DNA from 4 places in the Bacillus sp. ISL-39 genome. Region 1 is predicted to be linked to each of the others. Evidence: predicted binding sites of a transcription regulator. Region 1 holds the regulator's gene; each other region holds the start of a gene.
What was found. Region 1 encodes Rex, which represses fermentation and respiration genes when NADH is low (regulators of the CRP and FNR family bind a similar motif). Its sites were predicted from a motif close to TTGTGAAATATTTCACAA; they were not measured.

Region 1 (5,176 bases):
ACCATATTGAATATTGCCGTTAATCGAGGGCAGTTTCTCAACGATTGTTTTTAGTAAAGTTGATTTTCCAACGCCATTCGGTCCAACCAGTGCCGTACTGTCCCCACGGGAAAGATTGAACGAGATATTTTCAGATACGATGTCATTCTGATAGCCGACAGCAAGTGTATTCACCTTCAGGACATCATTCCCGCTCTGGCGCTCAATTTGGAAGCTGAACGTGGCGGATTTTTCATCACCCTTAGGCCTGTCCATACGGTCGATTTTTTCAAGCTGTTTCCGTCGGCTCTGGGCACGCTTAGTTGTTGATGCCCTGGCCAGGTTACGCTGGATAAAGTCCTGTAGCTTGGAGATCTCATCCTGCTGCTTCTCATACAGTTTCAAATCCCGCTCATAATTCGCGGCTTTCTGCTCTAAATACGAGCTGTAATTGCCAGGAAACTTCGTCAGCTGATGGCGGGAGATTTCATATACCTGGTTCACGACCTTATCAAGGAAGTAGCGGTCATGTGAGACGATCAGGATGGCTCCGCTATAGCCTTGCAAATACTGCTCAAGCCAGGAAAGCGTGTCAATATCCAGGTGGTTCGTCGGTTCATCCAGAATCAGAATATCCGGGCGCGTCAATAATAGCTTCGCCAATGCGAGTCTAGTTTTCTGTCCGCCGCTTAAAGTGGATATCTTTGTGGAATAATCAAAAGAATGGAAGTTCAGGCCGTGAAGGACGGAACGGATATCGGCTTCATATTGGTATCCGCCTTTTTCCTTGAACTGAACCTGCAGCAAGTCATACTCTTTGAGGACTCTGTCGTATTCTGTCTGATTAGACAGGATTCCAGGATCCGACATTTTTTCCTCCAGCCGGCGCAAGTCTTTTTCCATGTTGTGCAGATGATCAAAAACACCCAGCATTTCATCCCAGATGCTTTTCTCGGATTCAAGCCCTGTATTTTGGGCCAGATAGCCAATTGTCGTACCTTTTGGCCGGATGATCTCACCGCCGTCATGTGATTCGTACCCGGCGATGATTTTCAGCAGGGTTGATTTTCCTGCCCCGTTCCGGCCGACAAGCGCTACTCGGTCATTAGTCTGTATTTCAAACTTTATATTCGATAAAATAAGATCAGCAGCAAAATATTTTGATAGCTGATTAACTTGTAATAATATCATTATTTTTCACCTCTATTGCCTTAGAGATAGTGTAACCCAATAATATAGGCACGGCAATATGTGCGCCCTGCTATAGGTCCCATGGTATTAAAATTCCGCTATATTATTGAGAACATTGAAACAAAGTTCACACACAAGTTTGACAAAATAGTGTATCATTTGGTAGAAAGGAGCTTTATTATGGCAGAATTTACGCATTTTAACGAAGAGGGCAGAGCGAAGATGGTCGATGTCAGCGAAAAACCAGAGACGGTCCGTACGGCAGTCGCCCATTCAAGCATAACCGTGAACGAAGATATATATGTGAGAATCACTGAAAATAAAATGAAAAAAGGGGATGTACTTGCTGTCGCGCAGGTAGCAGGCATCATGGCAGCGAAGAAGACGTCTGAAATCATCCCGATGTGCCACCCGATTCCATTGACAGGCATTGACCTTTCATTCGATTGGGAGCAAAATGAAAATGACTATATTTTGAACATCGCCGCAGCTGTAAAAACAAAAGGGAATACAGGTGTGGAAATGGAAGCGCTAACAGCAGCTTCAGCATGTGCGCTGACTGTTTATGATATGTGCAAGGCCGCAGATAAGGGCATGGTGATCGGCAAGACATATCTTGTTGAAAAAACCGGCGGTAAAAACGGTGATTTCAAGAGAGAAGAAAAGTTGAGATAGAAATACGGACAGAGGGTGGAGGATGGAGAATGACGAATGATGCTATGAAGATTCCGCAGGCAACCGCAAAACGTTTGCCACTATATTACCGGTTCTTATTGAACTTGCATTCTTCAGGGAAGCAAAGGGTGTCATCCGCGGAATTAAGTGAAGCGGTAAAAGTGGATTCAGCGACTATCCGAAGGGATTTTTCCTACTTTGGAGCTTTGGGTAAAAAAGGGTACGGGTACAATGTGAATTACCTGCTGACTTTCTTCCGAAAGACACTTGATCAGGATGAACTGACGAAGGTAGCCTTGATTGGAGTCGGGAATCTGGGAACAGCGTTTTTGAATTATAATTTTTCCAAAAACAATAACACGAAGATTGAGATAGCCTTTGATGTTGACCCTGACAAGGTCGGCACGAAGATTGGCGACGTAGCAGTATATCATATGGATGACCTGGACAAGGTTGTCGTCGAGGAAGGAATCCAGGTCGCAATCCTGACTGTTCCTTCAGCAGTAGCACAGCCGATAACAGACCGATTGGTGCAGGCGAATATCAAGGGAATCCTTAATTTCACGCCAGCGAGACTGAATGTGCCGGCGTCCATCAGGATTCATCACATTGATTTGGCGGTTGAACTGCAGTCATTGATTTATTTCTTAAAACATTATCCAACAGATACTGAAACAACTGAATCGGTAGAATAAAAAACAGCTCCTTCACGATGAAGGAGCTATTTTTTCTGTATATTCTTCAGTTTGAAATGGAACATGATCATCCTGATGCCAGAGCCAAAGTCGAACGTGGCAAGGGCTACAAGCAAATAGCTGAAGAATCCCCAGCCTGTCTCATTTACATTCTGGATGGCGAAATAGGTGAATAAGCTGCCTAACAAGATGTAGACAATGCCTGAAAATATAGGCGATTGCTTCATAACTTAAAATCCCCCAATAAAGCTTTGAATTTTCTCTGCTTCTTTTATCATTCTCTCAATGTCTTCCCTAAATACGGATTGAATCAGTACAACCATCGTATTCATTGTAACATGGGCAATGATAGGCACGATGATCCGCTTTGTTTTTACATAAAGGAAAGCAAAGGTGAACCCCATTGCTGAGTACAGGATCACGTGCTCCGGCTCCATATGCGCAAGCGCGAAAATGACGGAGCTGATCAGTCCGGCGAAAAAGAAATTCATTTTCTTATGCAGGCTGCCGAAAATGATTTTTCGGAAGACGATTTCTTCTAAAATTGGGCCGATAATCGAACTGACCAAAATGACAATCGGGAACATTTCAATCAGCTTGATGATTTCCTGTGTATTCTCCGAGCCCATTTCGATCCCAAGCATGTTCTCGATGCTTGCAGCAATCGATTGGGCGAACAGAGCAAGGAATACACCTGCGAATGCCCAGACAGCTGAGCTTGCCGGTGATGAAGCATCACGCAGGTCGGCGCCTGTCCGGCGTTCCTTCCTTAGGAGCAGGAGCACAATCACAAGTGTCAGCGAAAAGCTGATCACGAGCCAGTAGGGAATCGAAAGGGTCTCCATTTCCTCCAGGCTTTTTCCCATTGCGGCTCCGATAAAGGCAACAATCGGGATACCGATCAAGCTTGAAAGCTGCATGGCGATATAGGCGATAATGACGTACCAGTATTCCTTTTTCAATATGATAATCTCCTTCTATTCGGATCGGTCTATGTGTATGCCATAAAAGCAATTATAAGAATGCTATCTATCCATTTTACTAGTAATCATCGGGAAAGTTCAAATATCAGGGTGTCTCGTGAATATTTTGGTTAAAATTCCTGTGAACTGGCATACTCTTTATGGTGGTCTTTTTTAGCCGGGCTTCCCACGGATATGCGAAAAATAGTACATGCTGTCGAAGGGAAAGAGGCTGGATTTAAATGCTAAAATTTATAAAAAAATTAGGCTTCACGCTTGCAAAAAAAATGGAGATTCATTATTATATAAATTGTGTTAGCACTCTATTGAGGCGAGTGCTAATAAAAAATAATCTACATATAATTTGAGGAGGTTGTTTCACTTGATCAAGCCACTAGGAGATCGCATTATTATCGAGCTTGTTGAGTCTGAAGAAAAAACTGCAAGCGGTATCGTTTTACCCGACACAGCGAAAGAAAAACCTCAAGAAGGTAAAGTCGTAGCTGTTGGAACTGGCCGAGTTCTTGAAAGCGGTGAGCGCGTTGCTCTTGAAGTTGCAGTCGGAGACCGCATTATCTTCTCAAAATACGCAGGCACAGAAGTAAAGTACCAGGGAACTGAGTACCTGATCCTACGTGAAAACGACATTCTAGCAGTTGTAGAATAATCACTGCGATTATAGACAGAACGTTAAAATATTAATAATCTGAGGAGGTCTTTTTACAATGGCAAAAGAAATTAAGTTCAGTGAAGAAGCACGCCGCGCGATGCTTCGCGGGGTAGATTCTCTTGCAAATGCAGTAAAAGTAACTCTTGGACCAAAGGGACGCAACGTGGTTCTTGAGAAGAAATTCGGTTCACCTCTTATCACGAATGATGGTGTAACGATCGCAAAAGAAATCGAGCTTGAAGATGCATTCGAAAACATGGGTGCTAAGCTTGTTGCTGAAGTAGCAAGCAAGACAAACGATGTTGCTGGGGACGGAACGACTACTGCAACAGTTCTTGCTCAAGCGATGATCCGCGAAGGTCTTAAGAACGTAACGGCCGGCGCTAACCCAATGGGCATCCGCAAAGGTATGGAAAAGGCTGTTGTTACAGCTGTTGAAGAGTTAAAGGCTATTTCCAAGCCAATAGAAGGCAAAGCTTCGATCGCACAAGTTGCGGCAATCTCTGCTGCTGACGAAGAAGTAGGCCAATTGATTGCAGAAGCAATGGAGCGCGTTGGCAACGACGGCGTTATCACAATCGAAGAATCTAAAGGCTTCACTACAGAATTGGACGTTGTTGAAGGTATGCAGTTCGACCGCGGATATGCATCTCCTTACATGGTAACTGATTCTGACAAAATGGAAGCAGTTCTTGAAAATCCATATATCCTGATCACTGACAAGAAGATCGGCAATATCCAGGAAATCCTTCCTGTTCTTGAGCAGGTTGTCCAGCAAGGCAAGCCATTATTGATCGTTGCTGAAGATGTGGAAGGTGAAGCACTTGCTACATTAGTAGTCAACAAGCTTCGCGGAACATTCAACGCAGTAGCTGTCAAGGCTCCTGGCTTTGGTGACCGCCGTAAGGCTATGCTTGAAGACATCGCTGCATTGACTGGCGGTGAAGTGATCACTGAAGAGCTTGGCCGTGAACTTAAGTCTGCTACAATCACATCACTTGGAC
Region 2 (5,176 bases), on a different contig from region 1:
GAGAAATTGGGCTACAGCTTCTCCTCCAATGGAGTTTCAGAGGCCGCTTTTAACCAGTTCAAAGGTACGGGGGAAAATCTGCCTGAAGCCATCACAAATGCTGCCTATGCGATCATTGAAAATGACTCAGTCGTCTCTAGTTCATCTTTGTGGCGCAAGCTTTCGTAATAATCCGCAAATAAGAGCTGTCATCCGGACAACAAAGGATGACAGCTCTTTAAATTTATTCCACTTTTTCGTCCTTCCCTGCCAGCCAGAATGATGCAATAATTGACGCGATAATGACAATGAAAGGAGCGTAAAACATCGTGAATTCAGCCATTCTCAAACCTCCTATGCGTGGTCGTTCCTTTTCCCCTGAACATAGTCCTTATTAAATAAAAATAACCTCAGCAGCAGGTACAGTGACGGAAGCAGAAGCCCAAGCCCAGCAATGAACGCGATGATAAGTGCAATGGCCATCGCTTCATTTGTGAAGCTGTCGTATATGCTGAGAAACGGATAAAGCAGATAAGGGTAATGCGAAATACCATAGGCAAAAAAGGCAATAAAGAATTGGCCGGTCAATAGTCCAAACGCCACCCCGTATGCCTTCCGTTTTCCAATCAGGTACACGGTTCCCACAAACAAGATGAAGGAGATGGCAAACAGCCACCATAAATCAACAAGTCTGCTGTAATGCTCAGGGTTATGGCCCCTAAGTTCCACGATGATGCCTGTTGCCGTAACGATTGCCGGCACCGACCAAATTAAGGCATATTTCCGCAGCAGTTCTGTTGCCGGTTCATCTTGTGCCTTATTCGCATACCAGGTCAAAAAAACGGCAGATATATAAAGAACCGCAGTCAGGCTCAGGATTACAATGCTCCATGTTAATGGACTGGTGAACAGGGCCCAGTAGTCCAACTCGATCCCCGAGGCAGTTTCCTCCACAAAGCCTCCCTCTGAAATCGTGAGTACAATCGATAGAGAGGCAGGGATGAACAAGCCAGTGAGTCCATATAAATACGTGTATCTCTTATGCTTTAATCCCCCATAATTCGTGAACGCATAATATGCCCCGCGAATGGCGAGCAAAACAACTCCAATGCTCGCGGGCACCAGCAGGATGGTTCCATAATAATAAGCTGTTTTAGGAAAGAAGCCGACAATTCCCACGAAGAAGAATACAAGAAATACGTTCGTGACTTCCCAGACAGGCGATAAATATCGCTGGATGATTCCTGTCAGGATATGCTGCTTTCCCCTGAACAAGCTGTAAGCATTGAAAAAACCTGCACCGAAATCGATGGAAGCGACGATGACATAACCAAATAGAAAGAGCCAAAGAACTGAAATCCCTATTATCTCAAGCGTCATCGAAATCCACCTTCCTTCTCCAGTTCCCTGTCTTCCAGTTCCTGTTCAACTGGATTTTTCCTGAACATCCTTGTTAATACAACGGTGCTGCCAATGGCCAGGATCAAGTATAAACCTGCAAACAGAAGCAGCATCAAATCGACCTGTCCGCTTGTGGTCGCCGCATCCTCAACTTTCATGATTCCTCGAAGGATCCATGGCTGTCTTCCGACTTCAGCGAACCACCAGCCAAGTTCAATCGCTAGCATCGATAACGGTCCGCCGAAGACAATCAGCCAGCGGTACCATCTTGCCCTGATAAAACCCCATTTCATCCACACGCCCACAACATAGACAAGCGAAAGGGCCATCATCCACATCCCGATTGTCACCATTCCATCAAACAGATAATGGATGTACAATGGCGGGATTTCATCTTCAGGGAATTCATTAAGTCCTATAACTTCAGCGTTAGGGTCGCTATGAGCCAAGATACTCAGTGCATAAGGAATCTCAAGGGCATATTTTACTTCACCGTCATCAAGAACACCATACAACATCAACGGCGCCCCCTCATGCGTCTCGAAGTGCCACTCTGCTGCTGCCAGCTTTTCCGGCTGGTATTCTGCGAGGTATTTACCCGAAAAATCGCCGATGACCGCAGCAGCAATTGAAAAGATAAGACCGATTTTCATTGTTAAAAATAATGCTTTTTTATGGTAGATATGATTGGATCCTTTTAAAAGCCGGAATGCGCCTATCGAAGCGAGTAAAAATGCTGATGTCATGTAAGCTGTCGCCAGCACATGGGCGACCTTCGTCGGCATTGCCGGATTGAACATGGCAAGAACGGGATTGATATTGACCAGCTGGCCGTTCACAAGGTCAAAGCCTTGTGGCGCATTCATGAATGCATTAACCATCGTGATGAACACAGCTGAAAAAGAAGCCCCAACCGCCACCGGAATCAACAGCAGCAAATGTTTCTTCTGATTTTCAAACCGATCCCATGTATATAAATAGATTCCTAGAAAAATAGCTTCAAAGAAGAACGCGAAGGTTTCCATGAACAGAGGAAGAGCGATCACGTTACCCGCCAGTTCCATAAAATTTGGCCATAACAATGACAGCTGCAATCCAATTGCCGTCCCTGTCACAACTCCAACTGCAACGGTGATTACAAAGCCACGGGTCCACCTTCTTGCGAGCAGGATATAATGCTCATCCTGTTTCTTGATTCCCAGCCACTGAGCAATCATGATCATCAGCGGTATTCCCACTCCAATGGTGGCATAAATGATATGGAAGGATAATGTAAGCTCCGTCAAGACACGGCTGAAAAAAACTGATTCTTCATTCCCCATTTTTCAATACCCCTTTTCTATCCAGCAAAAATTCGGCCGATAAAAGACAATCCCATGATTGCCGCTACAATAAAAGCAAGCCACATAAGCATTCTTTCTTGTTTTTTATACATAAGTCACCTCGAAAGTTTGTTCACTTTATCACATTTTTGCGCAATCTCTGACCTAATCCTTTATACAGTATAAATGTGAGAGAAATATGTTATGTAATCCATTTTGGCATCTTTCATTTCATTCCCGTTCTCCGGCCTGTTAAAACGAAAAAACAGCATATTGTCAGTGTGCACGTTTCGATATTTCCAGCTTCTCTTTATATCTTTGGAAAAACCAAATAACAGCTGCCACCCACAGACCGCTGGCAAGAAAACCGCCAATGATATCACTTGGATAATGGACGCCTAAATAAACCCTGCTCAACCCAATCGCTAAGATCATAAAAGCGCTGAGGATGATGACAGCTACTCTCCCAATCCGGGAGGGGACATGGCGCCAGAGCAGGAAAGCAAGAATGCTATAAAAAGAAAAAGCATTCATCGCATGGCCGCTTGGAAAACTGTAGCCGCCTATATCGATCAGCCGGTGAAAATCCGGGCGTGCCCGATGAAAATAAAGTTTCAGCAATCTGTTCAAGATCGGTGTAATATATACAACAGACAGGAAAACAAGGATTTCCAGCCTGTGTTTTAACACGTAAAAAAGAAACAGGAAAATGGGAATGGTCAGGATTACGATCAATTTTAAGGAGCCAATATAGGTAAAGAATTTCATGGCCGAAGTCAGGCCCTCTGCTTCGAGTCCCTGCACTGCATCAATGACAGCCCGGTCGAACACCATCAGATGTTCAGCCTGTACCAGATAAGACATAATGATAAAACCAAATAACGAACCAAAAAAGGCGGTTAAAAGCTGCAGATTGAACTTCATGAATCCTGTTCCCTCCCGTGCATTCTAAATCCCCCTTACTATTCCCAATCCGCTATTTTAAAAAGACCTTTCATGACTTCATTGTTAGCAAGTTGGTAACATTCACAAACCAAACAAAAAAAGGAATGAACTTAATCATCCCCTTTTAAAATAATCGCCGGCCGCCCGACTGGATAATATTCAATTGTCCCGCATGCTTTGAGGGCAGCTTCATCTAAACAGTTCCTGCCGTCAAAGATAATTGGCTTTTTCATGTTATCCAATAGAGCTTTGACATCAAGCTCCGTGAATTCTTCCCATTCTGTGACAATAAACAAAGCATCTGCCTCTTCAGCAGCTTCTGCTGCAGAGTCAACGTAAGTGATGATGTCACCAATGACCTTCCTTGCATTGCTGGCTGCAACTGGGTCAAAGGCTGCAACTTCAGCCCCTGAAGCAGTCAAGGAGCGTGCAATTTTGATTGACGGAGCTTCCCTCATATCATCCGTATTCGGTTTGAAGGAAAGGCCGAGCATGGCGATTTTCTTACCCTTCAATTCTCCCAATCGTTTCAATGCCTTAGTTACAAGCAGCTCATGCTGATGATCATTGATGGCAATTGTCTCTTCCAATAATAAAAATGGGACCCCTAGATTCCTTGAGGTATGCAGCATGGCTTTTACATCCTTTGGAAAACAGGATCCGCCATACCCTATTCCCGCCTTTAAAAAGGCGGAACCAATCCGCTTATCTAATCCCATCCCCTTCCCTACATCATCGACGTCCGCTCCTGCGGCTTCGCATAGATTGGCGATTGCATTGATAAAACTGATTTTTGTCGCCAAAAATGCATTTGAAGCGTATTTGATCATTTCAGCGCTTCTCACATCCGTCAATAAAAATGGGACGTTCAGCGGCCGGTACATCTCTCGGATTTTTTTAGAGGCACACGCATCGTCAGAGCCAATGATAATCCTGTCAGCTTTCAATGTATCCTCGATGGCTGACCCCTGCCGCAGGAACTCCGGGTTGGAGACCATCTTGATGTCAACTTTATTTTTCAGCTGCGCCAATAACAGTGTTTCAAAATATTCATTTGTCCCAACTGGCACCGTACTTTTAATTACAACAATACAATCCCTGACTATATGTTCAGCGAGATCCTTTGCGGCTTGCTCAAGATAGCTTAAATCCGCCTGCCCGTCGTCACTTTGAGGGGTACCAACGGCGATTATGATAATATCAGCGTGGCTCAATGCATACTGATGGGAGGTAGTAAAAGCGAGTCTCCCTGCAGAGGAGTTTTTAATGAGAAGGTCTTCTAGACCGGGTTCATAAATCGGGGACTTTCCTTCCTTAAGAAGCTCTATTTTCCTTTCATCAACATCTATGCAAATTACATTGTGTCCGATTTCCGCCAGGCAGACTCCTGTGGACAGCCCGACATAACCTGTTCCAAGTACCGCGACCCTCATGTCAGTCACACTCTCTCTTCATGTCCGGCATCTCGTACACTTCTTTTAAATACTCAATGACATCATCTCTTGTATCTTCCCTTTGCAGTGCGAAAT
Region 3 (5,176 bases), on a different contig from region 1:
TATCTTCATTTCATAGTTAGTTTGCTTTTCCTGAACAGGAAATCGCTCAGTCATATACAATAGTTAAGCAAACAACAAAGCTACGACATGGCTTATTATGAAACTGCTTGTATATTGACAGCTTATCAGGGATACGAAGGCAAAGCTGTCAAGAAAAGCGCGTTATTGTGACAGCTTTTCAGAGAAACAAATTTACACCCCCCAGTATGTGACTGTATCAAAAATTCCAACAATAATTAAAATGTATCCTGCTATTTTCTGTACAAATGACCCCAGCTTGCGACCTTTTTTCAATAATGACCCATTCAGGCCGATATATGAAATTATAACTGCAAAGATAATCAGCGGGATGGATGTGCCAATGGCAAAAACAGACGGAAGGACTGCTCCGTATGAGGTACTCAGGACAATCGGCATAAGTGTAAAGAAGAATAAGGAAAACATCGTAGGACAGAATGCGATTGAAAAGCTTACCCCCATTAAAAAAGATCCTGTTTTTCCGCTGCCAGTCCATTGTGGCAAAATTGAAGTGAAACGATTGATCCAATTAAATGTGAAGAGCCCGATAAGTGACAGACCGATCAGGATGAATAGGGGGCCCATAAGTTTACGGAACCAGGAAAAGAAGCCTGGCAAGGCCTGCTGGAAGCTCTGGCCTACTATCCAGACTGCAAGTCCGAGAAGTGTGAAAACGAGTATTTTGCCAAAGATGAAAAAGGCAATTTCGATCCACTGGTTTTTTGTCTGCAGACTCCGGTTGCCATAATAGGTGATTGCACCGAGATTTCCTGTCAGCTGGCAAGGAGCAAGAGCCCCGACAAGTCCTAAGAGGAAGCTTGCCAATAAGGGGATTTGTTCAGTCTGGTTCACAAGGGTGAAAAATGGTCCGCTCAAAAAATTGCTGATCTCTGTAAATAGTTGATACATAAAGAACCTCCACAAAAACTATTACCACTATGATACTAGAAAATTATCAAAATAGTATGCAGGAAAAAACAGCAGGAATGAATCCTGCTGTTAATTCACTGCAATATGGGCTGTCAATAGCTTATAGGCATTTTCCACTTCATCGTCGGACGGAGGTTCGACATCTTTAAGGGGATACTCAAGCCCTAATGCTTCCCATTTATAAACGCCAAGCTTATGATACGGCAATACCTCAAGCTTTTTTACGTTTTCCAGTGTGCCGATAAACTCACCTAATTTGGTAAGGTCCTCAATTTCATTTGTGACTCCAGGGACCAGTACATGGCGAACCCAAATTGGAACTTCATGGTCAGATAAAAAACGGGCGAAATCCAAAATGTGATCATTGGCCATTCCTGTCAGTTTAATATGTTTTTTCCTATTGATATGTTTTAAATCTAATAGAATCAGGTCAGTGTAATTTAAAAGCTCTGTCAGCTGCTGCTGAAAAAGGGGAGCAGTTGAATAACATCCTCCTGAAGAATCAATAGTGGTGTGCACTCCGAGTTTTTTGCACTCCTTGAAAAGCTCAGTAATAAAAGGAATCTGTAAAAGCGGTTCACCGCCGCTTACTGTGATGCCGCCGCCAGAAGCTTCAATAAAAGGCAGATAGGCTTTCAAATCATCAACAATTTCGGAAACAGACATCTGTTTGCCCGTGCCGATCTCCCAGGTGTCTGCATTATGGCAAAATTGGCACCGCAGCAGGCACCCCTGTGTAAAGATGACATAGCGAATCCCAGGTCCGTCTACGGTTCCAAAGGTTTCAATAGAATGGATGTTTCCGATCATGATGATTTCTCCTTTCATTAAAACAGGAGTTCCCGCCATGGGAGAGGGGCAACTCCTGTTTCGGTACACTTGAATTATTTACATTGTTTCATGGAAAGTACGGTTAATGACATCCATCTGCTGCTCACGTGTAAGCTTGATGAAGTTGACTGCATATCCAGATACACGGATTGTCAGCTGCGGATATTCTTCAGGATGCTCCATAGCATTTAATAGAGTTTCACGGTTAAACACGTTGACGTTTAAGTGGTGGCCGTCTTTGATCGCATAGCCATCAAGGATGGAAACAAGGTTATTTGTACGGCTGTCTTCATCTTTTCCAAGTGCTTTTGGCACGATGGAGAATGTGTTTGAAATCCCGTCAAGTGCATAGCTGTATGGAAGCTTTGCTACAGATGACAGGGAAGCGAGAGTTCCTTTAGTGTCGCGTCCATGCATTGGGTTAGCACCTGGAGCGAATGGTTCGCCAGCGCGTCTTCCATCCGGTGTATTACCTGTCTTTTTTCCATATACGACATTTGAAGTAATGGTTAAGATTGACATTGTATGGACAGAGTTGCGATATGTCGGGTGTTTGCGCAGCTTAGTCATGAAGTTTTTCACAAGTTCAACTGCGATGCTGTCAACACGATCATCGTTGTTTCCGTATTTAGGGAAGTCGCCTTCTGTTTCAAAATCTACGGCAATGCCGTTTTCGTCACGGATTACTTTGACCTTTGCATGCTTGATTGCACTTAATGAATCCGCTACTACACTTAAGCCTGCAATTCCAGTTGCCATTGTGCGAAGGACTTCTGTATCATGCAGCGCCATTTCGATTCTTTCGTAGCTGTACTTATCATGCATATAGTGAATGACATTCAATGTATTGATGTATAGGCCGGCAAGCCATTCCATCACATTGTCGAATTTGGCCATCACTTCTTTATAGTCAAGCACATCGGAAGTAATCGGGCTAAAACCTGGAGCTATCTGCACCTTGAGTTTTTCATCGACTCCGCCATTGATTGCGTAAAGCAACGCTTTCGCCAGGTTGGCGCGTGCTCCGAAGAACTGCATTTGCTTGCCGATTTCCATTGCTGATACGCAGCATGCAATTCCGTAGTCATCACCGTATTCGCAGCGCATCAAATCGTCATTTTCATATTGGATAGAGCTCGTTTTGATTGACATCTCTGCACAATACTTTTTGAAGTTCTCAGGCAGCGCAGGTGACCATAACACTGTCAGGTTTGGCTCTGGAGCCGGTCCGAGATTATCAAGTGTATGAAGGAAGCGGAAAGAGTTCTTCGTTACAAGCGATTGCCCATTATGTGCCATACCGCCGATTGATTCAGTTACCCAGGTTGGGTCACCACTGAATAACTCGTTATAGTCAGGAGTACGCGCAAATTTCACGAGGCGAAGCTTCATGACGAAATGATCGACAATCTCCTGTGCTTCTTTTTCAGTAAGTGTTCCATTTTGCAAGTCTCTTTCAATATAGATATCAAGGAAAGTTGCGACACGGCCAAGGCTCATTGCTGCACCATTCTGTTCTTTGATTGCAGCAAGGTATGCGAAGTAGACCCACTGGAAGGCTTCAACTGCATTGGATGCTGGCTTGGAAATATCATAGCCATAGCTCATGGCAAGCTGCTTCAATTCATTCAATGAACGGTATTGCTCAGAAATTTCTTCCCTTAGGCGCATTGTGTCCTCTGTCATGACACTGCTGGTCATTCCATGATCTTTCTTCTTTTGCTCCATCAGGAAGTCTACACCATAAAGAGCTACACGGCGGTAGTCGCCAATGATGCGGCCGCGTCCATAAGCATCCGGCAGGCCAGTGATGATTCCGGCTTTACGAGCCTGGAGCATTTCTTTTGTATAAACATCGAATACACCCTGGTTATGAGTTTTACGGAAGTCAGTAAAGATTTTTTCTACTTCTTTATCCAATTCATAACCATATGCCTCGCATGCTGCTTTCGCCATACGAATGCCGCCAAAAGGCTGCATAGAACGTTTAAATGGCTGATCAGTCTGGAAGCCTACGACTTTTTCTTTGGTCTGGTCAAGATAGCCCGGCCCATGGGATGTAATAGTGGATACGACTTTCGTATCCATATCAAAAACACCGCCGTTGTCACGTTCCTGCTTTGTCAATTCCATTACCTGCTGCCATAATTGAAGCGTTTCATCTGTTGCACCTTCAAGGAAACTGAAATCACCGGTATATTCAGAGAAGTTTTTTAGAATAAAGTCCCTAACATTGATATCTTCCTGCCAAGCACCATTTTTAAAGCCTTTCCATTGTTCCATTTTAATTCACCTCTAAAGTAGATGTTTATATAACAGTTACCACACTTTTATCATACTACGGATATAACAGATTGAGTGTGACATATTTGTGAAATTATGAACAATACAATATTAATATGTGTTTCACTCTTGAATATGGATCTGAATTTAAAAACTGTTCTATAATTGTGCGGAGGTTTTCTGGCGCTGTTATATATGAATTTCTTTATTATAATTCTATCAGGAAATTTAGTACCGTGTTTATAGTGTTATGGATGTTTTGTGTCAATTTCAGAAATGGAACCAAAAGAAAAAACAGGATGCAATATCCTGTTTCACCGTTTGGCTTAATCGACGACGATATAGGCGATCATAGGTCCGTTATGCTCAGCTGAAGGATGAGTCAGACAAATCAGCCTGTATGTCCCTTCTTTTTCAAATTGTAAAGGGACAACTGTTTCTTCCCCCTTCTTTACCACACCTTTAATATCGGTTCCTTCAATGATGAAAGGATGTTCCTTTCCGTTGACCCCCAGTATCTTCAAATGAACCTTTTCTCCTTTTTCCAAAAAGATTGTTCCTGGGTCCCATCGGTATGCTTCAATTTCCTTGCCATCATCTGTAGTAGACTTGAACTCGCCGGTCACCATATGGATTTCGCGGATTTGTTCATTCTGTCCGCCAATTGCCGGAGTGGCATCAGGCTTTAGGCTCAACCATAGAGTACCGACGATGGCAATAAATACGATTAGTCCCAAAAAATATAATGTTCTTCTTTTAAACACAAAGAAATGCATGTTTTCACCTCCTTAAGATCCTCTTTAAATATCTATGCTCGTCCCCTAGCTGAACTTGTCTAATTTTTTTTGAATTTCTCTTGTATAGATTAACTGGACAACAACAAACTATAGATTAGATACGAACCAAGGAGGAAAGTATGTACCGTTTATTTACGCATAATGACTTAGATGGAGTGGCCTGCGGGATTTTATTCAGGCTTGCGTTTGGTGAAAAGGCCGATGTCCGTTATAATTCTGTCTCTGGACTTAACTTCCAGGTGGAGAAATATTTTGACAGAATGAATGAGCGCATGAAAAAGGAGGACCACCTTTACATAACCGATTTATCTGTTAAC
Region 4 (5,176 bases), on a different contig from region 1:
AGCCATCAATATGACGAATGAGTTGAATTTATCACCCAGCCAGCCGCCGATTGGCCTGAAAAACGTCGCCAGTGCAATGAAGCCTGCTGTCCTTAGTCCTGCATCGACTTTATCAAGCTCGAAATGAGATACCAGGAAGTTGGGCAGATAGATTGTGAAGGCTACAAATGAACCAAAAGTTAAGAAGTAAAATAAGCTCAATGCCCAAAGCTTCTGGTTTTTGTACACACTCTTGATTTGCTCAGCCAGAGGAGTCACAACTTTTGGTTCTTTTTTGTCACCGAGGAAAAAGTTAAGTAATGCGAATGCAATCAGCAAGATGATGAAAAGCTTGACAGTTAGCTGCCACCCGAACTGAGCTGCAATGACTGGTGCTGAAAAAGTTGTAACGGCCGTTCCCAGATTTCCTACCCCATAGATTCCGTTTACGAAGCCGTGGCGTTCTTTCGGATAGTATTTTGGCAGTGAGGTTACGCCTACAGAGAAAATGGCTCCCCCAGTGCCGACGAATAATCCTCCAATCAACAATTCAATATAGGAATCAGCAATACTGATGAAATAAACTGGAAACAGCAGGAATGCAAAGCTGATAAAAAACAGTTTTCTTGCCCCGTATTTGTTTGTCCAGAACCCAATTGGAATTCTAAGGACAGAACCAAGGACGACGGGAATGGCAGTAGCCATTGCTACCTGGTTGGCAGTCAGCTGAATATCCTCTTTAATGAACGGCATTAATGCAGATAAAATCACCCATACCATAAATCCAGCAACAAGACTGAGCGTTTGAAGCGGCAGTTGAACTTTTTGTGTGATCATGGTTTCCCCCTCTGTTTGCAAAAATTTTAGATATACCAGACAGTTACTTGGATAAATAGTAAGAAAAATCGAAACTATTAGATATGACGAACTTCACATCACTTTCTTTGTTCAATAAACTGTCACAGTTGTCTCTAAACAATTGAAACACCCGACTTTTATTATCGATATAATATAGATAGACTGACCGCATTTGTTTCGAAAATGTGAACAAAATGGTCTTATAATGTGACGAGATTTTGACATTTCCTTAATCATCATTTAGTTAACACTATCCCGATGTTATTATTGGGTCAATAAAGAGAAGCCACGGAAAAAAAGAAAAGCGCAGGAGCTAGACAATTCTCAAAGTGAGATCTATGCTTTTTAAAATCAAAAAAAGGGTGATGACCATGCCAAACACAACTAAAGCGACTCATTCAATTGAAATTAAAGAATTACTCCAGTTTGCCGACCGGACCATCCATGTACAAAAAGGATCATATCTGTTTCAGGAGGGCATGGAGGCAGAGGAGCTTTATTTGATCCTGGGCGGCAAGGTCCAAATCAGCAAAGTCACCCAGGATGGCCGCGAGCTTGCCTTAAGAATTTGCGGAGAAAACGATATTTGCGGAGAGTTGACACTTTTTACTGATGCACCTAAGTATCTCTTGAGTGCGCTAATCCTGGAAGATGCGAAAATCGCAGCAATCAGAAAAGATGTGATCGAAAAGGAGATTTTCCACAATCCATCACTTGCCTTTGAATTCATGAAGTGGATGAGCGATCATTTCCGTAAAACCCAGACTAAATTCCGCGACCTGGTTCTTAACGGGAAAAAAGGAGCATTATTCTCTACCTTGATCCGGATGACTAACAGCTATGGTGTCCAGAAAGATACCGGCATTTTGATCGACCTGCCGCTGACTAACCAGGAGCTGGCCAATTTCTGCGGAACTTCCCGCGAAAGCACAAACCGGATCTTGAACGACCTGAAGCGAGAAGGAATCATTTCAATTAAAAAAGGGAAAATCCTCGTACATGATGTAGATTATTTACGCCAGGAAATCGGCTGTGAAAACTGCCCGGCAGTTTTTTGTTCCATTGATTAATATAAAAAAGCGAGTGAATGCCTTTCATCTGGCATCACTCGCTTTTTTTTAAAGTTCCCCAGGAGAGCTTTATCAGCTCTCCTGCTTTTGCTTTCTCAACGCTTTAGGGATGTAAACACAGAATGGCTCGCTCTCCAGGTAATCACCGGTCATCGCGTATGCTCTTGAGCGTGAACCCCCGCATACATGCCTGAATTCGCACACTCCGCATTTTCCTTTGTACTCATCAGGATTCCTCAATGATTTGAAGACTGGCGAATCCCTGTAAATTTCAGCAAGGGGCTGTTCCCTTACGTTCCCTGCTTTCACAGGCAGCAGCCCGCTTGGGTATACATCTCCAACGTGGGAAATGAACACGAACCCATTGCCATCGTTGACCCCTTTTGGCGCGCGGCCAAGGCCGTCGATAGACCCTGTCAGTCCTTCCTTTGTCAGTGCAGTCAAGTAATCAATTTCGTCTGTATGATCCTTTGCTTCCCGCATTTTTTGCTGGATGACAACCCGGCGATAATGTTGGGCAGCAGTTGTTTTAATATCGAACTTAACCCTTTTGCTTAAATCATACAGCCAGGTGAAGACTTTCTCATGCTCCACAGGAGAGATCATGTCCTTTTCCTGTCCGCGTCCTGTTGGAACCAGGAAAAACACACTCCAAAGGACACAATCTAAATCTTCGACCATTTTAGCCATTTCATCCAAATACTCAATATTATATCGTGAAATGACAGTATTGATTTGAATCGGGATTTCCAGTTCATGCAAATACTTGATTCTTTCCATCGTCAAATCAAAAGAGCCTGCTGTTCCCCTGAAGTGGTCATGGACTTCAGCCGTTGGTCCGTCAATGCTGAAAGCCCAGCGGGACAATCCAACTGACTTCGCCTTTTCAATCGCTTCTTTCGTTACATTTGGTGTCGCACTTGGTGTCATCGAAACACGGACACCTTTTTTCACCGCATACTCTGCGATATCAAAAACGTCTTCCCTCATCAATGGGTCTCCACCCGTGAACACAAGCATCGGATTATTCATCTCATATATTTGGTCAATCAGCGTTTTACCTTCTTCAAAAGACAATTCACGCGGATCTCGTCTATATTGTGCTTCCGCACGGCAGTGCAGGCATTTTAATTGGCAGGCTCTGGTAAGTTCCCAAATAACAATGAATGGGTCTTTGTTAAAATCTCTATCGAACATCATTGGCGCCTCCTTAAGTACTTCCCTATAAAAGAAGTATATAAGTGTTTCCAACATGATTAAGTGAACTAACTCACATAAATGAACCCGTAATTGCTATTTTGTATGACAATTTTGTGTCCTGTACTATCGGAATGAGATTTGTACAAATAATAAATTCCATGCCAGACAGCCATAAAAAAAGCAGCAGGAGAGTTCCTGCTGCTTTATCCTTATAACTTAATCCCTAACGCCTAGGGCGATTTTTGCATAACGGGACATCATGTCTTTTGACCATGGCGGGTTGAAAACGATATTTACTTCAGTATCTTTTACTTCAGGAAGGTCGGCAAGAGCCAGTTTTACCTGCTCAACGATCGTGCCTGCAAGCGGGCAGCCCATAGACGTCAACGTCATTGTCACTGTCGCAAGTCCTTCCTCGTTCAAATCAACATCATATACAAGCCCTAAATTAACGATATCGACGCCAAGTTCAGGGTCAACGACCATCTCAAGCGCACCCATAATGCTATCTTTTAATTCTTCATCCATCGGTGAACACTCCTTTTTTATTGCTGTAACCTATTACTATCATAACAATGATTTATAAGCATTTAAAGCGGAAAGGCATCAAATATGCTTTTCAAACCAATTTGCCGTTGCCTCCACACCCGCATTTGACACATTATGTCCTGCATTTTCGTCTGTAATGAATTCAAACTTTCCTTCTGCTTCCTTATAGCTTTTCCTGTTTTGCTCGTAAAAATGATAAGCAGCTTGATATGGTACAACCGGATCTAATTTTCCGTGCCAGAATAGCAATGGACGATGATTTAATTTTTCAGGCTGCAGGCTCAGGTCATACTGTTTAAGCTGATTCAGCAAACCTGATATTTCTTCCTGTGATAACCCAACCTGAACATTCCTTTTTTCCATTTCGTTCAGCTGCCATATCGCGAACTGCTCAAATGAAGGATTCCCCATCAAGCTGACACCAGCTTTTATCCACTCATACTTTGCCATTGCGCCGAGTGTCGTGATGCCTCCCATCGATGTACCCGCAACACCGATTCTCGCTGCATCCACCAGTCCTTCTTCAACCAACTCCTGTTTAATAGTCGAAAGTTCTTCGATCGATGTGATTACGATGTCCCAGAAACGGAAGCCAAGCTCGGTCTGCGACATCCCTTCGCTCCGTGTTCCATGATATTTCGCCTCAGGCATGATGACCCTGAATCCTTTTTCCGCAAAAAGATAAGCATAATGCATGTTTCGTTCCTTCGTGCTCGTAAACCCATGCAAAAAAACAATCAAAGGCATTCTCTCCTTAAATTGTTTTTGTTTTACGATATGGAGAACGGGAATATGTTGAATGGTTTTCTTTTCGACTAAAATCAATGATTGACCCTCCTGAAGAAAGCGGACATTAAATTTACCGCTCTTTTAAGTATCTAAAATGATTTTTTTACAATTTATATGTAAAATGGTTACCATAGTGGTTATAAGACCAATTAACCAGCAACCAATATATGTATTGTAGAACTCTTGCGAAAAAAGAGCCAATCATACGCATATTAATAGAAAAGCGGAGGCGACTGCCCAACTCCGACAAGCGTTGGAGGGCCTGACAGTGAAGTCGCTCTTTGACTTCATTGGCATGACCGAAACGTCTCGAGGAGTTAGGAGCCGCAGCTGGACAATATGAAAAGCGTAAGCGCCTTGCTCAGCCCCGACAAGCGCTGGAGGGCCGACCAGTGAAGTCGTTCTTTGACTTCATTGGGCGGACCGAAGCGACTCGAGGGGCTAGGCGCTGGAGCTGGACAATATGAAAAGCGTAAGCGCCTTGCTCAGCCCCGACAAGCGCGGTATTGAGACACTAAGAAAAATATTAGATTTAAAAAGGAGTATTTATGGCTGAAAAACATTTAATTGCATTAGATCTTGACGGAACATTACTGACAGATGATAAAACGATTTCTGAAAAAAACAAACACGTGATTAAAAAAGCACGGGAAGCAGGGCATGTTGTCATGATCGCGACAGGAAGACCATTCCGATCCAGCGAGATGTATTACCATGAACTTGCCCTTGAT

Region 2: a site for Rex is predicted at 2,832-2,849, ahead of J7E37_RS18620 (cytochrome ubiquinol oxidase subunit I). Genes of this name have one in related genera too.
Region 3: a site for Rex is predicted at 4,149-4,166, ahead of pflB (formate C-acetyltransferase). Genes of this name have one in related genera too.
Region 4: a site for Rex is predicted at 3,166-3,183, ahead of J7E37_RS14445 (TIGR04053 family radical SAM/SPASM domain-containing protein). Genes of this name have one in related genera too.

The regions. Positions count from the first base shown of each region.
Region 1 is NZ_JAGGQM010000015.1:41,521-46,696, reverse strand. Features, by position in the region: gene J7E37_RS13105 (ABC-F family ATP-binding cassette domain-containing protein) at 1-1,170, opposite strand, end outside; gene moaC (cyclic pyranopterin monophosphate synthase MoaC) at 1,351-1,845, shown strand; gene J7E37_RS13095 (redox-sensing transcriptional repressor Rex) at 1,875-2,540, shown strand; gene J7E37_RS13090 (YdiK family protein) at 2,567-2,767, opposite strand; gene J7E37_RS13085 (CPBP family intramembrane glutamic endopeptidase) at 2,771-3,502, opposite strand; gene groES (co-chaperone GroES) at 3,885-4,169, shown strand; gene groL (chaperonin GroEL) at 4,228-5,176, shown strand, end outside.
Region 2 is NZ_JAGGQM010000027.1:32,653-37,828, reverse strand. Features, by position in the region: gene J7E37_RS18630 (BC1872 family protein) at 1-168, shown strand, start outside; gene cydS (cytochrome bd oxidase small subunit CydS family protein) at 224-322, opposite strand; gene J7E37_RS18625 (cytochrome d ubiquinol oxidase subunit II) at 334-1,359, opposite strand; gene J7E37_RS18620 (cytochrome ubiquinol oxidase subunit I) at 1,356-2,702, opposite strand; gene J7E37_RS18615 (phosphatase PAP2 family protein) at 2,979-3,626, opposite strand; gene J7E37_RS18610 (UDP-glucose dehydrogenase family protein) at 3,758-5,080, opposite strand; gene galU (UTP--glucose-1-phosphate uridylyltransferase GalU) at 5,082-5,176, opposite strand, start outside.
Region 3 is NZ_JAGGQM010000022.1:119,225-124,400, forward strand. Features, by position in the region: gene J7E37_RS16425 (urease accessory protein UreH domain-containing protein) at 193-927, opposite strand; gene pflA (pyruvate formate-lyase-activating protein) at 1,018-1,758, opposite strand; gene pflB (formate C-acetyltransferase) at 1,837-4,062, opposite strand; gene J7E37_RS16440 (cupredoxin domain-containing protein) at 4,389-4,838, opposite strand; gene J7E37_RS16445 (DHH family phosphoesterase) at 4,979-5,176, shown strand, end outside.
Region 4 is NZ_JAGGQM010000019.1:19,607-24,782, reverse strand. Features, by position in the region: gene J7E37_RS14455 (nitrate/nitrite transporter) at 1-816, opposite strand, end outside; gene J7E37_RS14450 (Crp/Fnr family transcriptional regulator) at 1,209-1,907, shown strand; gene J7E37_RS14445 (TIGR04053 family radical SAM/SPASM domain-containing protein) at 1,980-3,104, opposite strand; gene J7E37_RS14440 (metal-sulfur cluster assembly factor) at 3,324-3,635, opposite strand; gene yjfP (esterase) at 3,714-4,481, opposite strand; gene J7E37_RS14430 (Cof-type HAD-IIB family hydrolase) at 4,994-5,176, shown strand, end outside.